Regions from separate parts of the Hamadaea sp. NPDC051192 genome, predicted to be linked through region 2. Evidence: riboswitches for the same ligand, from Rfam matches in the RefSeq annotation. Region 2 holds a riboswitch; the other holds the start of a gene.
What was found. A riboswitch is a leader RNA that binds a small molecule or an ion and turns the genes downstream of it on or off. The one in region 2 is predicted to bind cyclic di-AMP.
Positions count from the first base shown of each region.

Region 1: it holds a riboswitch for cyclic di-AMP, as region 2 does, so the genes downstream of both, AB0M47_RS16740 (C40 family peptidase) here and AB0M47_RS20540 (C40 family peptidase) in region 2, are expected to answer to the same signal.

Region 1 is NZ_JBFBAZ010000033.1:41,586-50,871, reverse strand. Features, by position in the region: gene AB0M47_RS16750 (NlpC/P60 family protein) at 1-861, shown strand, start outside; gene AB0M47_RS16745 (LamG-like jellyroll fold domain-containing protein) at 898-1,668, shown strand; cyclic di-AMP (ydaO/yuaA leader) riboswitch at 1,778-1,928, shown strand; gene AB0M47_RS16740 (C40 family peptidase) at 1,962-2,954, shown strand; gene AB0M47_RS16735 (DUF998 domain-containing protein) at 3,080-3,652, shown strand; gene AB0M47_RS16730 (hypothetical protein) at 3,743-4,120, shown strand; gene AB0M47_RS16725 (hypothetical protein) at 4,403-4,789, shown strand; gene AB0M47_RS16720 (hypothetical protein) at 4,856-5,419, shown strand; tRNA gene AB0M47_RS16715 (tRNA-Gly) at 5,530-5,603, opposite strand; gene AB0M47_RS16710 (zinc metalloprotease) at 5,824-6,789, shown strand; gene AB0M47_RS16705 (pyridoxamine 5'-phosphate oxidase family protein) at 6,871-7,413, opposite strand; gene dcd (dCTP deaminase) at 7,509-8,087, shown strand; gene AB0M47_RS16695 (GNAT family N-acetyltransferase) at 8,084-8,722, opposite strand; gene AB0M47_RS16690 (PP2C family protein-serine/threonine phosphatase) at 8,845-9,286, shown strand, end outside.
Region 2 is NZ_JBFBAZ010000045.1:33,707-42,992, forward strand. Features, by position in the region: gene AB0M47_RS20515 (UDP-N-acetylmuramoyl-L-alanyl-D-glutamate--2,6-diaminopimelate ligase) at 1-1,369, opposite strand, end outside; gene AB0M47_RS20520 (penicillin-binding protein 2) at 1,427-3,175, opposite strand; gene AB0M47_RS20525 (hypothetical protein) at 3,616-4,119, opposite strand; partial or broken gene rsmH (16S rRNA (cytosine(1402)-N(4))-methyltransferase RsmH) at 4,131-5,096, opposite strand; gene mraZ (division/cell wall cluster transcriptional repressor MraZ) at 5,337-5,780, opposite strand; gene AB0M47_RS20540 (C40 family peptidase) at 6,157-6,786, opposite strand; cyclic di-AMP (ydaO/yuaA leader) riboswitch at 6,789-7,027, opposite strand; gene AB0M47_RS20545 (NlpC/P60 family protein) at 7,279-8,049, opposite strand; cyclic di-AMP (ydaO/yuaA leader) riboswitch at 8,055-8,244, opposite strand; gene AB0M47_RS20550 (MurT ligase domain-containing protein) at 8,489-9,286, shown strand, end outside.

The sequences.
Region 1 (9,286 bases), on a different contig from region 2:
ATCAACGAGGCCTGGGAGAAGCTCGAACCGGCGATCGAGCAGTACAACAAGGTCCACAACGAGCTGACCAAGAACCAGAAGAAGGCTCGGGACCTGCAGAAGAAGATCGCCCCGCTGAGCCTCCAGGTGTCGGTCTCGCTCGGCCAGGTCGCCGACATGGCGAGCGCCTACTACATGACCGGGCCGGCTTCGCGGCTGACGGGACTGTTGAACGCGAAGTCGCCGGACCAGTTCCTCGACCAGCTCACGACGCTGGAGCAGATTTCGCAGACGCAGCAGCTGGCGATCGCGGGGGTCGCGGCGCAGCGTGACGTCTACGACGGGCAGAAGTCCCAGCTCGATCAGCTCATCGCCACGCTCGGCCAGCAGGACGCGGCGTTGGCGGCGCAGAAGAAGTCCATCCAGGCTGAGATGGATCGGCTGCAGAAGCTGCGCATCCAGGCGTACGGGTCGTCGTCGGTCGGCGGCAGCCTCCGGATCGGGGTGTGCCCGCCGGTGCTGCCGGGCGGCGCACGGGCCACCGCGGTGAAGAAGGCCTGCGCGCTCATCGGTAAGCCGTACGTGTGGGGCTCGGAAGGGCCGAACTCTTACGACTGCTCGGGTCTGACCAAGGCGGCGTGGGCGGCGGCCGGCAAGAGCCTGGAGCACTACACCGGGGCGCAGTGGAACGAGTCTCATTACGTGAGCCGTGCCAACCTACAACCCGGTGACCTGGTGTTCTTCTATTCCGATCATCATCATGTCGGCATATACGTCGGTAACGGGCTCATGGTCCACGCCCCGCACAGCGGTGACTACGTGCGAATGGCGTACATATCGAATATGCCGATCAGCCCGAGCGGGACTCGTTCCGTGCTTTAACGGACAATTGTGCCGAAAATCGGCACAATTGTCCCAATGAAGCGTTTCCGTCTCCTGCTGGGCAGCGGAGCCGGCCTGCTGGCCGTGCTTGTCGCGACTGCCCCGGCCCCCGCCAGCCCGACGGCCGCCCCCCGAACCCCCGATCAGCGGCGAGCCGCCGGCGAGGCCGTCACTCTCCGGTACGCCTTCGACGCCGGTCTGGCCGATCCGATCTGGGACGCCGACCGGACCCTGCGGGTGCACCCGGTCGGCGTGATGGGCGGCGTCCTGACCGCCAAGGCCCGGGCCGGCACGGTGGCGGTCGGATTTCCGCCGGCCTGTTTGGGGGACGAGGCCGAATGCCCCCGGGTCATCCTGGAGAGCGACCCGGCGCCGTGGCTGAATCCGGCTCAGGCCGACGTCTCGTGGGGCGCGCAGGTGCTGCTGGATCCGCGGAACACCAGCGACGGCGAGAACGTCGTGCAGAAGGGCTTCTCGACCCAGGGCACGCAGTACAAACTCCAAGTGGATCACTTCGGCGGCCTGCCGAGCTGTGTCGTCGCCGGGATGGTCGTCGGCGTCAACCGCATCTACGTCGCGCAGTGGCGTCGCACCGTCGCCGACGGCGCCTGGCATCGCCTGGATTGCGTACGCCGAAGCACCAGACTGGCGTTGTTCGTAGACGGTGAATTGCGGGCGAGTACCGCGATTCCCGCACAATTGTCTATTGTGAACTCCGATCCGCTCCGGTTGGGCGGCAAGGGGATCGGGCCCTGGAACGACCAATTTCACGGTTTGCTGGACGATGTCTACGTCACGGTCGGTTAGACAATTGACTACGCATTGAAGTCCGTGCTAGCCCCGGGTTGCGGTTCGATAACGCACGACTTTAGAGTCATCGAGGCGCAGGAAGTCGGTCGGCCATCCGGGGCGGCCCCTCGCGCCGCCGCCGAACCGCGACATCCGTCGCGGACCGGGGACCCAGGTTAGTGAGGCCACCGAGCCTCAGGGGGTGAATCCGCGTCAGCGGTAGCGCATCTTCCAGCGCGAACCCGTCAGCTAACCCGGTAGGCGGTGAGAGCGACCCGAACGCTCTCAGTGGAAGAGGAGACCCACCTAAGGTGGCCAGCCAATCCACCCGCAAGAAACGTGCCCTGATCACGCTCGTGCTCTCCGCCGTCGCCACGATGGGGATGTTGCTCAGCAGCGAGGCCGTCCGGGCGGACCCGTCGGTCAGCGCGCTGGAACAGCAGATCGACGACGCCTGGAACAAGCTCGAGCCCGTGCTGGAGCAGCACAACGACACCAAGGAAAAGCTCACCGCCGAGCGCAAGCGCCTCGAAGGCCTGAAGAAGCAGCTCGATCCGCTGGAGCTGGAGCTGCACGTCGCGACCGCGCGCGTCGGCGAGTTCGCCGCCTACCTGTACACCGGCGGCAGCACGACCGAGCTGAACGCCCTGCTCTCGGCCAAGTCCCCGACCGACGTCACGGACCAGCTGGTGCTGCTCGACCAGTTCTCCCGCATCCAGCAGGACAAACTGTCGGATGTCATCGCCAAGCGCGATGACCTGACGGCCAAGAAGAAGCCGATCGACGACAAGATCACCGCGCTGGCCGAGGCCGAGAAGAAGCTCAACGACCAGGCCAAGACGCTCAACGGCCAGATCAAGACGCTGCAGGACCAGGTCCAGAAGTTGTACGCGACCACGGGCGGTCTGGGCTCGCTGCGTCCCGCGCCGTGCCCGTCGACCTACCCGGGCGGCAAGGCGGCCACGGCCGTCCAGTACGCCTGTCGCCAGATCAGCAAGCCCTACGTCTGGGGCGCCGACGGACCCGGTTCGTTCGACTGCTCGGGCCTGACGATGGCGGCGTGGAAGGCGGCCGGCATCTCCCTGCCGCACAACGCGAAGTCGCAGTGGAACTCGGTGCAGCACGTGTCGCGCGCGAACCTGCGCATCGGCGACCTCGTCTTCTACTACTCCGACATCCACCATGTCGGGATGTTCGTCGGCAACGGCTGGATCGTGCATGCGTCCAGAGCCGGCGTACCGATCATGATGCGGAAGATCGACGCCGCACCGATCTACGGCTACGGCCGGCCCTACGGCAGCTGACTTCCCCGTAGGGGTCCGCGAATCCGGCGGACCCCTACGGGACAGTCACCTAGCTCGCGCGACGGAGAGCTGAACCCGTCGCGACGGCGATGTCTCGCGACCGGCGTACGACGAGCATCTCCCTCATGAATCGCCTGTCGCTCGCCCTGTTCGGGCTGCTCCTGTCCGCCTTCCTCATCGTGGCCGGCCACCTCGACGGCGACGGACTGTCGCCGTGGATCCACACCATCAGCGACTACGCCGCCGCTGATCGCGGCGGCGCGGTGGAGACCGGGATGGGCCTGGCCGCGCTCGCCACGCTGGCCTTGCTGCCGTCGGTCTACCGGGCTGACCGGCTGGCCGCCGTCCTGCTGAGCGTCTGGAGCGGCGCGCTCCTGGTCGCCACGGTCCTGCCCACCGACCCGGTCGGCGAGGCGTTGAGCCAGACCGGCTACCTCCACCGGTACGCCTCCACAGTGGCCTTCGCGGCGTTGCTCGCCGCCGGGCTGCGCCTCGGCTTCCGCCGGCTCACCGGCGTCGGTGTGGCCGGCGGAGTGGCCATGCTCGCCTCGACCTACCTCTTCCACCGATACGCCATCGGCCTCACCGAACGTGTCATGGCCGCCGCCGAGCTGAGCATGCTCATCGCCCTGACCTGGAGCCTGCTGCGCGCCTCGGTCCGGGCGTACGCCCCCACAGCCGTCCCCGCCCATGCCTGACGGCCTGCCTGAATGCGACAGTCCGCCGCGGCACTCTCTGTGTCAAGGCGACCTTGACGGTCGAGTGAGCGTCAAGGTAGCCTTGACGGCATGTTGATCGAGAAGGCCTGCACCACGGACATCACGCAGGCGGTGACCGCCGCCAGCCTGGCCGCCGTGAACGAGGCGAGCCGCCAAGCCGACCGAATCCTCGGCCCGCGCCCCCTCCCCGAAACGCCCGACTGGGAAGCCGAGCAGGGCGACCCGGCGATCCAGCGGGACATCGCCACGGGCCTGCTGCAACTGCGGATCGAACTGGGACTCGGGCTCGACCCGTTCGGCACCGTGCTGGGCCTGCGTCGCTGGGGTGCCACGTGGGAACTCATCGCGCGGGCGGCCGGAGTCAGTCGCCAGGCGGCGCACGAGCGATGGGGCAAACGCGTACGCGAGACGCTGGGCATCCCGGAGAACGCCGAAGCCGGCCTCTGACGAGGCCGGCTTCGCGGAAGGCGCTCAGCGAACGGAAAACACAAAGCCCAGGCCCCGAATGATCCCGGTGACCTGGGCTTTCTGTGAAGAGCGGGTGAAGGGAATCGAACCCTCACTGTCAGCTTGGGAAGCAACCGAGCAAGATCCGCCGATGAGATCACTCCACAGGCACTCGTATGCGACGTTGAGGATCGGGGCACGAGCTGGTTCACCTGGTCCAGCGTCGCATCTGCTGCGGAAGTCACCCACGCTCACCGATATGAGAACGGCACCAGCCAGACGATGTCCGGCAGCCGCACGGCTGAATTTCAGACCTCAGTGACTGCCGGGATCACCATCACTCAGGGCGGCGGCGTGAGCGCAAGCATCATCGTGGCAAGTCTTGATGGTCAAACGAGCCTTTCGTTGCAGGCGTCGGGCTCGGTTACGCGGACGTACAACATCTCGGTCACGGTCAACATTGCGCCGGGCAAGATTGTGATCGCGTACGGCGGAACGACGAAGGTCACTGGAAAATACACTCGCTATTACTGCAACACTGCAGGTTCGATCACGCAGGTTCAAGCCGGGACGGCGAAGTCCTGGAATATCGAGACAAGCGGTGGGCAGCAATGCGACCTGTCGCCGATCTCGTCCCTCGCCTCGTTGGCGAAGACCCGCTACTGCTGATGTGCTGGGTGGTCGCTGCGACCCGCAGCGACCACCTTCAGGGGGCAAACGATGAAAGCAGCAACAGTGATGGTTCTGCTCGCCACCGCGCTAATGGCGGGCTGCAGCGCAAATGACGACCCGTCGCCAGCGCTGCCGCAGAAGTCTGCTTCCACAACGGCGGCCTGCGCTCCCGAGGTAGCAGCCATCAAGTGGGAGACGCCTGCGGTCGTGCGCACGCTCACCGGCGCGACGAGATTGACCGTTAGCGCCAATGGGGAACGGTCGATTGGTGTGGTGAAGCAAGACCAGCCAGCAGTCACCAAGATCAATGGATTTTCGGATAGTGAGCGTTGGCGTGCCTGGATCTTGAAGGAGGCTACCGCGACGCTACAACGTCCGTTCGATGTCTCCTCCGGGCCGGCACTCGCCGAGGTCGACCAGTTTCTCGATGGCATGACAAAGACGGGCGACTACATCGGGTTCGTGGGAGTCTTCGCCGTGACGGCAGACTTCAGAATCACATGTGAGGGGCAACCGCCGCTCGCTGGGAGCCTTGTCGGCTGGGATTCTTCGACTTCCGGCGTCCTGGAATGTGGCCGGCCACCTGCGCCGGAGAGCTTCGCCGCACTGGCTTCGCAGTATTGCTGATCAGCCAAGTTCGCCTTGGTGCTGCAGGATCGAGCGCGTACTCGGTTGGTCTTCTTCAAGTCGGACCGAGTACCGCGCTCGCAGGCCTACGACCCCTGGGTCTTCTCTCTTGGAGCGGGTGAAGGGAATCGAACCCTCACTGTCAGCTTGGGAAGCTGATGTTCTGCCATTGAACTACACCCGCAGGCGGCGCAACTCTATCAGGTCCGACCCGGCCGTGCGTAACCCCGGCATCCGATGATCGGCTGATGCCGATGCCACGATGATGATCAGTGCCCGGCGACAGTCAAACCCATGCGCACTATTCTCGATCGCGATCGATCCTCCGTAGCGTCCGAGGGACCCCCGACATCGGGGCGCACTGTCGCGACACGACTACCGGCGTGTCGTGGGGAGGAGAAGGCATGGCAGACGCAGGGCGTACGCCCAGGAAGCGTGCGGCCGGACTAGCGGTGGCCGCAGCGGCCGCCTTCGTGCTCAACGCATCGCCTGTGGCGTTGGGCGCGTTCGCGGCGACGTCGGCGGCGTGCTACGACCCGGTCGCCAGCGGTGCGGCCAGCGCCAAGGCGAAGCCCGGCAGCGTCGGCAAGGTCGACCCGAACGAGTTGACCGCCGCGCAGACCGATGCCCGTGAGAAGGAGACCAACGCCCTGCTGAAGGGCAAGGGTAAGACGCCGGGCACGGTCACGGCCGCCGCGACGATCACCATTCCGGTGATCGTCCACGTCGTCAGCTCGGACGGCACGCGGGCCAACGGCAACATCCCCGACAATCTGATCGCCGCCCAGCTCGACGTGCTCAACAAGTCGTACGCGGGCGTCTACGGCGGTACGGCGACGGCGTTCCAGTTCCAGCTGGTGAAGGTGAACCGCGTCGTCAACCCGGCGTACTACCCGATCGTCTACGGCTCGCAGGGCGAGAAGGCGATGAAGGCGGCGCTGCGCGAGGGCGACGCCGGCACGCTCAACATCTACACCGGTCTGCTCAGCGACGACCTGCTCGGCTGGGCGACCTTCCCGACCAAGAAGCTGTCCACTTCGGATGGCGTGGTGATCCTGGCCGAGTCGGTCCCGGGTGGCACCGCGACGCCCTACAACGAGGGTGACACGGCGACGCACGAGGTCGGCCACTGGCTGAACCTCTACCACACCTTCCAGGGCGGCTGCTCCAAGCAGAACGACAAGGTCTCCGACACCCCGGCCGAGGCGTCGGCGGCGTTCGGCTGCCCGGTCGCCCGCGACACCTGCACGGCGTCGGGCGTCGACCCCATCCACAACTTCATGGATTACACCGACGACGCCTGCATGTACGAGTTCACCGCGGGCCAGGCCCAGCGGATGCTCGACGGGTGGACGGCGTACCGGGGCTGACAGAAGTCTCGCCGCGTTGACTGACTGCGAGGTCAACGCGGCGAGAGAACGACGGGGGACAGGGTCCGAAGCCGGGGGGCCTCAGGCCGCGATCACATCCCGTAGCACCGCGGGGACATGCCCGCGTCGCCATCCTCGGCGGCGCGGGCTTCGTCGTTCGGGCGACGACTCGCGCCACACCTGCGCGACGCCGGATCGGGCTCGCCCGTCGCTGGTCGGACCCATGGGCGAGTGCATCATCGCGACCTCGACCTGCAGTTCGAACAGCCGCCAGTCGACGGAGTCGTCGGCGCCGGCCCGGGCGGCGATCCGGGCGATGACCGCCGGGTCCTCGACCGGCCGGGCCGTCCCGGTCAGGTACGCCTCGACGTCGGTCTCCTCGGCCGGGAACGCGTGCAGCGCGTATCGCCCGTCGCGTTCGAGGTCCCGGCGTTTCGGCGAGTCGATGAGGAAGCAGTACACACCCTCCTCGGTGATGAGCGGAGAGACCGGGTGCACCCGCGGGCCGCCGTCGGACCGGACCGTGGCGAGATAGCCCAGTCCCGGGCCGTACTGGTGGAACAGCGCACGGATCTGCGCGGCGAGCCGGGGAGAGGCCGCGGCGAACTGCGTCCAGGAAGCCATACACACATTCTATAGAACAGACGTACGAACACCTAGCCGAATCGCCGAGGTAGCGCGGAAGTAGTACATAAGGCCGGGCAGGTAGAGTCCCAGGGGTGCTGCTCTCCGACCGTGATCTCGTTGCCGAGCTGAAGGCCGGCAGTCTGCTCCTCGACCCCTTCGAGCCGGACCTGATTCAGCCGTCGAGCATCGACGTCCGGCTCGACCGGCATTTCCGGGTCTTCAACAACCACCTCTACACCCACATCGATCCGGCCGTCCAGCAGGACGACCTGACCGCCTGCGTCGAGGTGGACGACGACCAGCCGTTCGTCCTGCATCCGGGCGAGTTCGTGCTGGCCTCGACCCTCGAGGTGGTCACCCTCGGCGAGCAGCTGGCCGGTCGCCTGGAGGGCAAGTCGTCCCTCGGCCGCCTCGGCCTGCTCACCCACTCGACGGCCGGCTTCATCGACCCCGGCTTCTCCGGCCACGTCACGCTCGAGCTGTCGAACGTGGCCAACCTCCCGATCAAGCTCTGGCCCGGCATGAAGATCGGCCAGCTCTGCCTCTTCCGGCTCTCGTCGCCGGCCGAACACCCCTACGGCTCGTCCGTCTACGGCTCGCGCTACCAGGGGCAGCGCGGCCCGACGCCGAGCCGCTCGTGGCAGAACTGGCGGACCTGGCCCACGCGCTAGCTCAGCCCGAACATCTCCAGACAAGGGTCCAAACCCTCGATCTCCACTGGTACGCGGGAATGCAGCGCCCAGCGCTCGCGGGTGAGTCGCAGCCGCCGCGAGATCGTCGGCCGGCCGCGTACCGCGTCGACTTGGACGCCGTCGGGCTGATAGCCCAGCTTCTCCGAGACCCGTAGCGACGAGTGGTTGTCCAGGAAGGCGGCCGAGCAGGCGCTCAACGCGTCGAGGCCGTCGAAGGCCAGCGCGAGGACGGCCGCCCGCATCTGGGTGCCGAGGCCCTGGCCGTGGAAGCTTCGTCCCATCCAGGACCAGGTACGCACTTCGCGCGTGACGGCGTACTCCTTGGCGCTCATGATCTGCCGCCCGATCGGCTCGCCGTCGCGGAAGGCGACCAACCCGAGGCTCCAGTCGTCGGGCCGCCACTGGCCGAGTTCGGCGAGCGCGCCGAGGATCACCCGCCGCCCGACGTCGGGCTCCTGGGTCCACGGATGCATGAACGGCAGGACGTCCGGGTCATGGATGCCCGCCGCGGCGACGTCCCCCAGACGGGCGAGTTCCGCCAAGTCGGCCAATCGGAGTTCCAGATCAGGCGTACGCACCCGTAAGCCGTACAGCGGGAGATGAGCTACCAGCACCGGGTCATCCTTGAGGTTGACCGCTTGATGGGCAACCGGTTAACCACGCGCCCCTCATCCGCCCGGTCAGAATGCGGTCGTCTGTCGGGTCAACCTCATCGTCGTAGCGTCCGCGATCCGGCATGCTGATTGCCGTACTCGAACGACTGCTGTGGTCGTCTCGCCGGCCACTGACCCCAGGCACCCGCGCCGGCGTCGGCGCGGCCGCCATCCTGCTCTTCTTCCTGGCGATACTGGAGTGGGCCGACGGCCCCGAACCGCATTACATCGGCCTGATGGCGACGGCGCCGTTCCTCGCGGCCGCCTTCGCTCCGTGGCGTTCGGTGCTGGTCGCGGGCGGTCTGGCCACCGCGCTCGGCACCGTCTTCGCGGTGATGAGCGGCGCTCGCGGCCAGACCACGCTGCTCAACGTCATCGGGATCGGCCTCGCGACCGGCTTGGCGGCCGCGGCCGCGGCGGTACGTCAGAAGCAGGCCGAGCGGATCGCCGAGCTGTCCCACCTCGCGATGATCGCCCAGCAGGCCGTCCTGCGCCCGCTCGGGCCGACCGTCGGCGGATTGTCGA
Region 2 (9,286 bases):
CGGCGATCACGTCGCCCGGACGGGCTCGCCGGACCGCTTCGTCGATCGCCGTACGCCGCCCCGCGATCTCGACGACCTCAGCCGGATCGGGCACGCCCACGATGACCTCGGCGCGGATCTGCGCCGGGTCCTCGGTACGCGGGTTGTCGTCGGTGACGATGAGCAGATCGGCGCCGTCGGCCGCGGCCTTACCCATGATCGGGCGCTTGCCCCGGTCGCGGTCGCCGCCCGCGCCGATGACGCAGATGAGCCGCCCGTTCCGGTAGTCCGCCAGTTCGCGCAGCGCCTTCAGCGCGGCCACGATCGCGTCGGGCTTGTGCGCGTAGTCGACCACCCCGACGACGTCCAGCCGGGCGTTCGCCGGACTCGGCACGCGCTCCAGCCGTCCCGGTACGCCCGGGCAGGCGGCCACGCCGTCGGCGGCCGTCTGCGGATCCACTCCGACGGCGGTCAGGCTGGCCAGGGCGAGCAGCGCGTTGGCCACGTTGTGGCGGCCGGCCAAGGCGACCCCGGCGCGCACCGACACACTCCCCGGCCCGTACGCCGTGAACTTCTGGTCGTATCCGCCGGATATGCCTTGTGCGTACCAGATGGCACTGGTGTCGCCCGACGCGGAGTAAGTGATCGTCGTGGGCTTGATCAGCGCGGTGAGCGCGGGGTCGTCGAGGTTGAGCACCTCGGCTCGCGCCCGGCCGTCGAAGAGCGATGCCTTGGCGGCGAAGTACTCCTCGGTGCTGGCGTGGAAGTCGAGATGGTCGAGCCCGAAGTTGGTCCAGCCCGCCACCGCGAACCGGACGCCGCCGACCCGGCCGAGGGCGAGCGCGTGACTGGAGACCTCCATGACCACGGCCGTGACCCCACTCTCCCGAGCAACCGCGAGCAGCGCGTGCAGGTCGGTCGCCTCGGGGGTGGTGCGCTTGCTGACGACCCGCAGGTCGCCGAGCCGGGTCTCGACGGTGCCGATGATGCCGGTGACGTGCCCGCCGGCCCGCAGCCCCGCCTCGATCAGGTACGCCGTCGACGTCTTCCCGGCGGTGCCGGTGATGCCGATGAGCACGAGGTCACGGCTGGGTTCGCCGTAGACCCGGTCGGCGACCAGCCCGAGGACGGCCCGGGGATCGTCGACGATCAGCGCGGGCAGCCCGGCTTCCGTGGCCGCCACGGCCCCGGCCGGATCGGTCAGGACGGCGACCGCTCCCGCCTCCGCGGCTTGGCCGATGAACTCGGCGCCGTGCCGCCTCGAACCCGGCAGCGCGGCGTAGAGATCACCCGGAAGCACCTCGTCGCTCGCGTGCGTCACCCCGCTCACCAGCGGTCCGGGCTCGGGCGTCGGGACCGCGAGCAGGGCGCCCAGGGTGGCCAGCGCCACGGGCTCGCCGGACGCGGGTCGGAGACTGACAGGCACGCTTGAGCACCCTACCGGAGGTCAGCGGGTGGCCACGAAGGTCGGGGGCTTCTCGCCGCTCGGGGCGACGCCGAAGTGCTTGAGCGCGAACGACATCATGTCCCGGAACGCCGGTCCGCAGACCACGCCGCCGTTGCCGCCCGGGGTGTACGCGAACACGCCGATCACGTAGCGCGGCGACTCGGCCGGGGCCATCCCGATGAACGAAGCGACCTCGCCCTTGCCGTACCCGTTCGTGGCGTAATAGCGCCCGGTGCCCGTCTTGCCGGCGACCCGGTATCCGGCGATCGCGGCGCTGCGCGCGGTCGCGCCCGGCGCCGTCGTCACCGGCTCCATGATCTGCCGCAACTGGGCGGCGTGCTCGGCGCTGATCACCCGGTGGCTGGGCGCGGCCTCGGCCGCCTGCACCTTGCCGTCCGGGCTGATGATGTTCCTGACCAGGTGCGGCTGGATATAGACGCCGTCGTTCGCGATCGCCGCGTACGCCGCGGTCATCTGCAACGGGGTCACCGAGACGCCGTTGCCGATCGGGATCGAGCCGAAGTCCGACCCCTGCCACTCCGACGGCGGCCGGGCGACGCCCGAGGCCTCGCCCGGGATGGAGATCCCGGTGGGCTGCCCGAGCCCGAACAGCCGCTGGTACTTGTACAGGTTCTCCGCGCCCAGCTGCTGCGAGATCTTGATGGTGCCCACGTTCGACGAGTACGCCATCAGCCCCGGCATGGTGATCTTCGTACCGCTCGGGAACGGGTGAGTATCCTCATAGGTCTTGTCGGCGACCTTGATCGTCGGCGCGATCGTCACCGTCGAGTCCGGCGTGATCACGCCCTCCTCCAACGCGCCCGCCAGCACGATCGCCTTGTGCACCGAACCTGGGTCGACCAGCTCGTTGCTCGCGACGTCGCCCCGGTCCTGCGGCCGGCTCGCCAGCGGGTTCGCCGCGTCGTAGGTCGGCCAGCTCGCCTGAGCCACCACCTCACCGGTCTTCACGTCGATCACCGTCGCGCTGCCGAAGGTCGCCTTGACCTGCTGCATCTTCGCGGTGAGGATGCGCTGGACCTCGTACTGGAGATCACGGTCGATGGTCAGCTGCAAGCTCGAGCCGTTCCGCGCGGCGACCGTCTTGTGATAGCCGCCGGGAATCTCCGTGTCGAGCTCGTTGCGGCCGATCTCATAGGTACGCAGCCCGTTCTTCCCGGCGAGCAGGTCGTCGAAGCGCGCCTCCAGGCCGACGAGGCCGCCGTCGGCGTTGGTGAAGCCGATGAGGTTGGCCGCGACGTCCTGGCTCAGCACGTCCCGCAGATCGCTGCGCTCCACCTCGACGCCGTCGAGACGCAGGCCCTGCACGGCGTCGCCGGTCTCGATCTTCACGCCCTGCGCCAGCACCTCGTAGCGCTGCTGCTCGGTGCTGTTCGGCTGAGTGTGCGGGGACAGCAGCGGCAGCAACTCCGACACCGGCCGGCCCAGCAGCGGCGCGAGCCGGGCCGCCGCCGCGGCCGGATCCTTGACCTGGGTCGGATCGGCGTACACCATCCGGGCCTCGACGCTGTGCACCATGATCGCGCCGTTGCGGTCCAAAATGGAGCCTCGCGAGGCGTAGAGCACGTCGTGCGCCAGGCGCGACTGCAAACCCTGGGCAGCCGCCGCGGGCGCGCCCTCGAACTGCAACTCGACGAGGCGTACGCCGACCGCCGCGAACATCAGCAGCGCGAGACCGGCCGCCAGCCGCAGCCGTCGCTGGGGGTTCGCCGGACGCGGCGGCTTCGGCACCTTGACCGCCTTCGGCCGCCCCGGCTTCGCCGGCGCTCCGCGCCCGCTCGCTCCCCGGCCCGCTCCGCGGCCTCCGCTCGCCCGCTCGCTCCCCCGCCTGTCCGCGCGATCATGAACCTTCGGTCGTGATCCACCGGTGGGTCGGGTCCGGGAGTCCCTGATCGACTCCTCTTCTTCGTGCTCGATCGGCGGCACGACGCGCAGCGACGACTGCTCGCGTACGGTGCGGCCGCGGGGGGTGTAGGCGCGCGCGCGACCCAGTTCGCTCCGGTTCCGCCCCGGCGAGTCCTGCCCGGAGGAGCTCTGCCCGGAGGAGCTCTGCCCGGAGGAGCTCTGCCCGGAGGAACGGCCGGTGGGCGCACCGGACTTGCCGGTACGCCCACGGTCGCCGGAGCCCTGCCCGTCCGACCCCCGTCCGTCGGAGCCACGCCGCTGCGGCATCAGCCCCCCTGGCTGGTGATGGCCGGCTCGCCGTTGGCCGGCTGCGGTACGCCGACGACGCGGCCGTCCGGCAGCCGGATGAAGGCCGGCGCGCCCGCCGGGACCAGGCCCAGCTTGCGAGCCTGAGCCGCCAGGTTGCCCGGCGCCTCCTTCTCGGCGATCTGCTGGTTGAGGTCCTGCTCCTGCCGGTCCAGCTTGGCCTGCTCCGCACGCAGCTTGTCGAGCTTGAACGCGTTCTCGTTAATCTTCTGGTTGAGCGCCAGGATGCCCACGACCCCGGCCATCACCAGGACCACGATCATCACGACGAACGGCACCCGCGGGCCGGACACCGGCATCGGCGGCGCCAGCCGCAGCTTCGGCCGCTCCGGCCGCTCCGGCGTGGTCCGGCCCGTCTCACCACGAGCCTCAGTACGCGCGTCGCTCCGCAGCTCGCCCCCACGAGCCCGGTCGAAGCGACGGTCGTCGTCGCGCGGCGCACGCGCCGCGTTGGAGTTGCTCATGCCTCGCCCCCGATCTTCTCTGCCGCCCGCAGGCGAACCGAGGCGGCTCGCGGGTTCTCCGCGACCTCGGACTCGCTGGGCAGCTCCGCCCCCCTGGTCAGCAGCCGCAGGGTCGGTCCGGTACCGGGTAGTTCGACCGGAAGGTCGATCGGCCCGGTGGACCGCGCCCGCGCTGCGAACGCTTGCTTGGTGATCCGGTCCTCCAGCGAGTGGTAGGACATGACCACGATCCGGCCGCCAGGCGTTAAAACGTCCAGGGCCGCCGGCAGTGCCGCTTCCAGCACCACCAGTTCCCGATTCACCTCGATGCGCAAGGCCTGGAAGGTTCGCTTCGCCGGATGTCCCCCGGTACGCCGGGCGGCCGCCGGGATGGCGTCGCGAACCAGTTCAGCCAACCGCGCCGAGCTGGTGAGCGGGCCTTTCGCCCGTTCCTTGAGGATCGACGCCGCGATCCGGGACGCGAACTTCTCCTCGCCGTAGACCCGCAGCACCCGGGCCAGCTGACCGGCTTCGTAGGTGTTGACCACCTGCTCGGCCGTCATGCCCCGGGTCTGGTCCATCCGCATGTCGAGCGGGGCGTCCTGCGCGTACGCGAAGCCCCGGTCCGCCTCGTCCAGCTGCAACGAGGAGACGCCCAGGTCGAACAGGATCGAGTCGATCCGGTTGATCCGGAGGTCCCGCAGTACGCGCGGAAGCTCGTCATAGACGGCGTGCACCAGATGAATGCGATCGGCGAAGGGAGCCAGCCGTCGCCGGGAGTGCTCCAAAGCCTCGGTGTCCCGGTCGAGCCCGATGAGGACCGTCTCGGGGTGGCGTTGGAGCACGGCTTCGGCGTGGCCGCCCAGGCCGAGGGTCGCGTCGACGTGATACGTCCGGCCGCCGGCTTGCTCGGCGCGGTCGACGGTGAGCGCGGGAGCCAGCAGGTCGAGGCAGCGTTCAAGCAGGACGGGCACGTGCTTGCCCCGCGGCTGCTGCATCTCGACCCCCTGCTGTTCTGCTCTCGTTGACCCCGGCGTACCGCCAGATCCCCATCCGCTTCTCGCACCTCTTGTTCCCCGTTCCCAAGGGGTTCGAGAGAGCAGTACGCCTGGCGCCGGGGAAGTGGCGCCAGGAGCCGACAAGCGGCTGGAGATCTCGCGGTACGCCGGTTTCGTGCCCGGTGCTGCGATGTTCGCGGCATCGCTTCCAGGCGCCTGGCGCTCACCGTCGGGCCGGCGTCACCCCGCCTCCGTCGGCAGGCCGGCGTCACCGGCGGTGTCGACGTCCGAGAAGGATTCCTCGCTTTCGGCGAGGTACGCCTCCCAGGCGGCGTTGTCCCAGATCTCGACACGAGTGCTCGCGCCGATCACCACCAGGTCTCGCTCCAGTCCCGCGTACGCTCGGAGCGTCGGCGGAATGGTGACCCGGCCCTGCTTGTCGGGGACCTCGTCGTGAGCGCCGGAGAACAGCACCCGGGTGTACGCCCGGGCCGCCTTGTCACTCATCGGACGGGCCGACTGCTCGGCGGCGTATCGCTGGAACTCGGCGACCGGGAACACGTAGAGACAGCGCTCCTGCCCTTTAGTGATCACGACACCTCCCGCCAGCTCGTCCCGGAACTTCGCCGGAAGAATCAACCGGCCCTTGTCGTCCAGGCGAGGGGTATGCGTGCCGAGAAACATCGGCCCCACCCCCCGATGACGCAGACGGGATCAGCTCGTTCGCGGCGAGCCGCTCCCCCGGCCGGCCGGGCCTCCCAGCCCCACCAGTGGGCCCCACTTTACTCCACTTCCCTCCACCGTCAACCAAAATCGACACCCCCGACGCCCCGAGCCCTCCCCATTTGGCCAGGTCACAACAGGTACGTTCGGGTGGAGGGGGGTAATGAAGATCAACATCGTCCGGTTTCCGACATCACCGTCACCGATGCCATTACCGCTCGTTAAGCACGAGTTAAGCGATCACCGCACCGAAACAGCAAGGCCCGCACCAATAGGTGCGGGCCCGCTGCATTACGGGGATGGGTGAGAGGCCTTTAGGGGGATGGGTGATCGGGCTTCAGCCGAGCACCCGGCGGAACTCGACCTTCTTGCTCCAGATGCGGTGCAGTCCGGTCTTCTTGCCGTACGTCGGGGCGTCGTACATCTTGTTGCCGCCGGCGTAGATGCCGACGTGGTAGACGCGACCGCTGGAGTCGCGGAAGATCACCAGGTCACCGGGAAGCGCCTTGGCCCGGGAGACCTTCTTCCCCTTCTTGCCCTGGGCGCCGCTGTGGGGGAGCTTGACGCCGACCTTCTTGTAGATGAACTTCGTGTACCCGGTGCAGTCGAACCGCTTGGGCCCGGCGGCGCCCCAGCGGTAAGGACGGCCGCTGTACTGCTTCGCCAACGCGATCACCTTCGCCGCCTTGGCCGCCCGGGAGCTGACCGCGGTGGGGGCGGCGGTGAGGGTCGAGGCAGTCGCGTTGGTGGCGACGGCGGTCGTGGCGACCACTGCGTTCTCCGTCACGACGGTGTCGGCCGCGCCGACTCCGGTCCCGACGGTCGCAGCCGGAGCCGAGGCGAGCGCCGCGGCAGCCGAGTCCACCGAGGAGGCTTGGGTGGGGGTACCCGTCAGCGTCGACGCCAGGACGCCCGCGCCGACAGCCAGCACGAGTCTGGCGGTACGCCGCCTGATCTGAGACTTCATCGTCGTCCTTCCGGCACGCCTGCGAAGTGAGCTGTCGGGTTCGGGCGGGAAGGCGGCCCGGCCACGGCATCCATTCAGGACGGAGGTCCACCGGGGGGCGGGTGTCCTGAGCGGACGCCGGTGGCTTCACCCCGAGCCGGGTCCGCGACCAGATCCGGCGAAGGTGGTTCCCCCACTCCCGCCCATCCACTGCTGCGTGGGGTGGGCACCGCGAACGGGCGGGATTCGGCGTATCCGCGGCGCCGCCGCCCAGGTGAACCCGGCCGGCGGATCGTTTCTACCGAGAACCTGCGAATTGGCCAAGAACCTGAAGAAGGCCTGAGAGCTGGGAAAACTACCCCTGGCGCGCGGTCAAGACATCGATGTCCGATATTGCCTGCCGCGATGTCCGGTTCAGCTGGTGACGCAGCCCACAGAAGTCGTCCAGCCCGGCCGACCCGGGAGATCCCCCGATCGGACGAGCCGGACTCAGCCGAACACTCAGTGGAGGACTCAGTAGAACTGGCCGACGACGTAGGAGTCGTCCCAGATCTCGTGCAGGCCGACGGTCTGCCCCTCGGTCGGGGCGTCCCACATCTTGTGGTTCCCGGCGTAGATGCCGACGTGGTACGCGAAGTCGCCGCTCAGGAAGAAGATCAGGTCGCCCGGACGCTGCTTCGAATGCGGGACGACCTTCGCCTTGTCGAGCTGCGTCGGCACGTAGTTGACGAGCTTGACACCGATCTTGGCGTACACGAACTGGGTCAGCCCGGAGCAGTCGAAGGTCCGCGGCCCGGTCGCGCCGAACACGTAGGGCGAGCCTTTGAGCTTCGCCACCTCGCGCAGCACGGTCGCCGCCTTCGTCGAGGCGATGGCCGTCGCCGCCGCCTTCTTCGCCGCCGCAGCAGCAGCAGCCCTGGCCGCAGCCGCCTTCTTGGCCGCGGCAGCAGCCGCAGCCGACGCGGCGGCCGACGCCGCCGAGCCCACGCCTGCGGCGCCCGAAGCGGACGTCGACGCCGAGGTAGACGCGGACGCCGCACCAGACGCCGACGCTGAGACCGAGGCGTACGCCGAGGGCGCGACCGACAGCGAAAGTTCGGACGCGGCCGGAGAACCACCAGGTCCGGCGGCGAGGGCCGGGAGGCCGACCGCAGCCGCTGCGATCGCCGCGGCCCCGGCGGTGACCAAGCCCCGCCGCCGACTACCGAACAGAAGACGGCGGCTACCGAACAGAAGACTTCGAGCACGCTCCCAGCGGGAGGCGACCATACGGAAGATGGCCATAGGGGTCCCTTCAGCACGCCTGTGAGGTGAGCTGTCGGGTTCGGGCGCGGAAGGGTTGCCCGGCCGCTGAGCGCGGCTACACCCCGAGCCCCGCGCGCGGCGAGACCGGCTCCTGGGGAAGCGAGGCCGGCCGCGTGAGTCGCGAGGCGAAAGTGGGTCCCCCACCCCTGCCCGATGCTGTTCTGGGGGTCGACGTCCGGCCGGGCAGGGCTCGGCGGGACCGGAACGTCCACCGGTCATCGACCGGCGTCCTTTTTCTAGTGCATCCTCGCCGCCCAGCCAAGCCCGCTACATAGCGGCTGAGCAGCCAAGATGTCCCTCGGCCGCGACAGGCGCCCGGATTGTCCCGGTAGATTGCCCGAGATGTCCGTGATTCAGGCCACACAACCAATCACGAAGGCAGATCGCGTACTCTAGCCGCGTGTCGGACGAGAAGAAGCTGCCGCTGCGTACGGCCTTCGCCGTTTCCGTCTCGAAGACGGCGGCCGCGCTGTCGCGCGCTACCGGGCGAGGCGACGGTTCGGTCATCGGCGGCCGGCTCGGCATGATGATCGACCCCGACCTGCTCGCCCATCTGGCGGCGGGCCGGCAGATCGCGCTGGTCTCCGGCACCAACGGCAAGACGACCACGACCCGGTTCACCGCCGCGGCGCTGGGCGTCCTCGGCGACGTCGCGACGAACTCGTTCGGCGCGAACATGCCGACCGGGCACACCTCCGCGCTCGCCCGCGCCGGGACCACCCGTTACGCGGTGCTCGAAGTCGACGAGCACTACCTGGCCCAGGTCATCCAGGCGACTCAGCCCCGGGTGGTGGCGCTGCTCAACCTGTCGCGCGACCAGCTCGACCGGGCCAAGGAGGTCGCCATGATGGCCGACCTCTGGCGGCAGGCGCTCGCGTCGCACCCGGCGGTGCACATCGTGGCCAACGCCGACGACCCGATGGTGGTCTACGCCGCCGGCGCCCACCCCGTCGCCGAGGTCACCTGGTTCTCGGCCGGTCAGCGCTGGCAGGACGACTCGCACGTGTGCCCGGCGTGCGGCGGCCACATCCAGCGCGGCGAGGCGGGCGGCTGGGCCTGCGCCAACGGCGACCTGCGCCGGCCGACTCCGCAGTGGACGTTGCTCGACGGCGAGGTCGTCGACCCCGAGGGCCAGCCGCACGAGGTGAAGCTCCAGATCCCCGGCACGGTCAACCTGGGCAACGCCGCGACCGCGCTGGCCGTGGCCGCCCGGTTC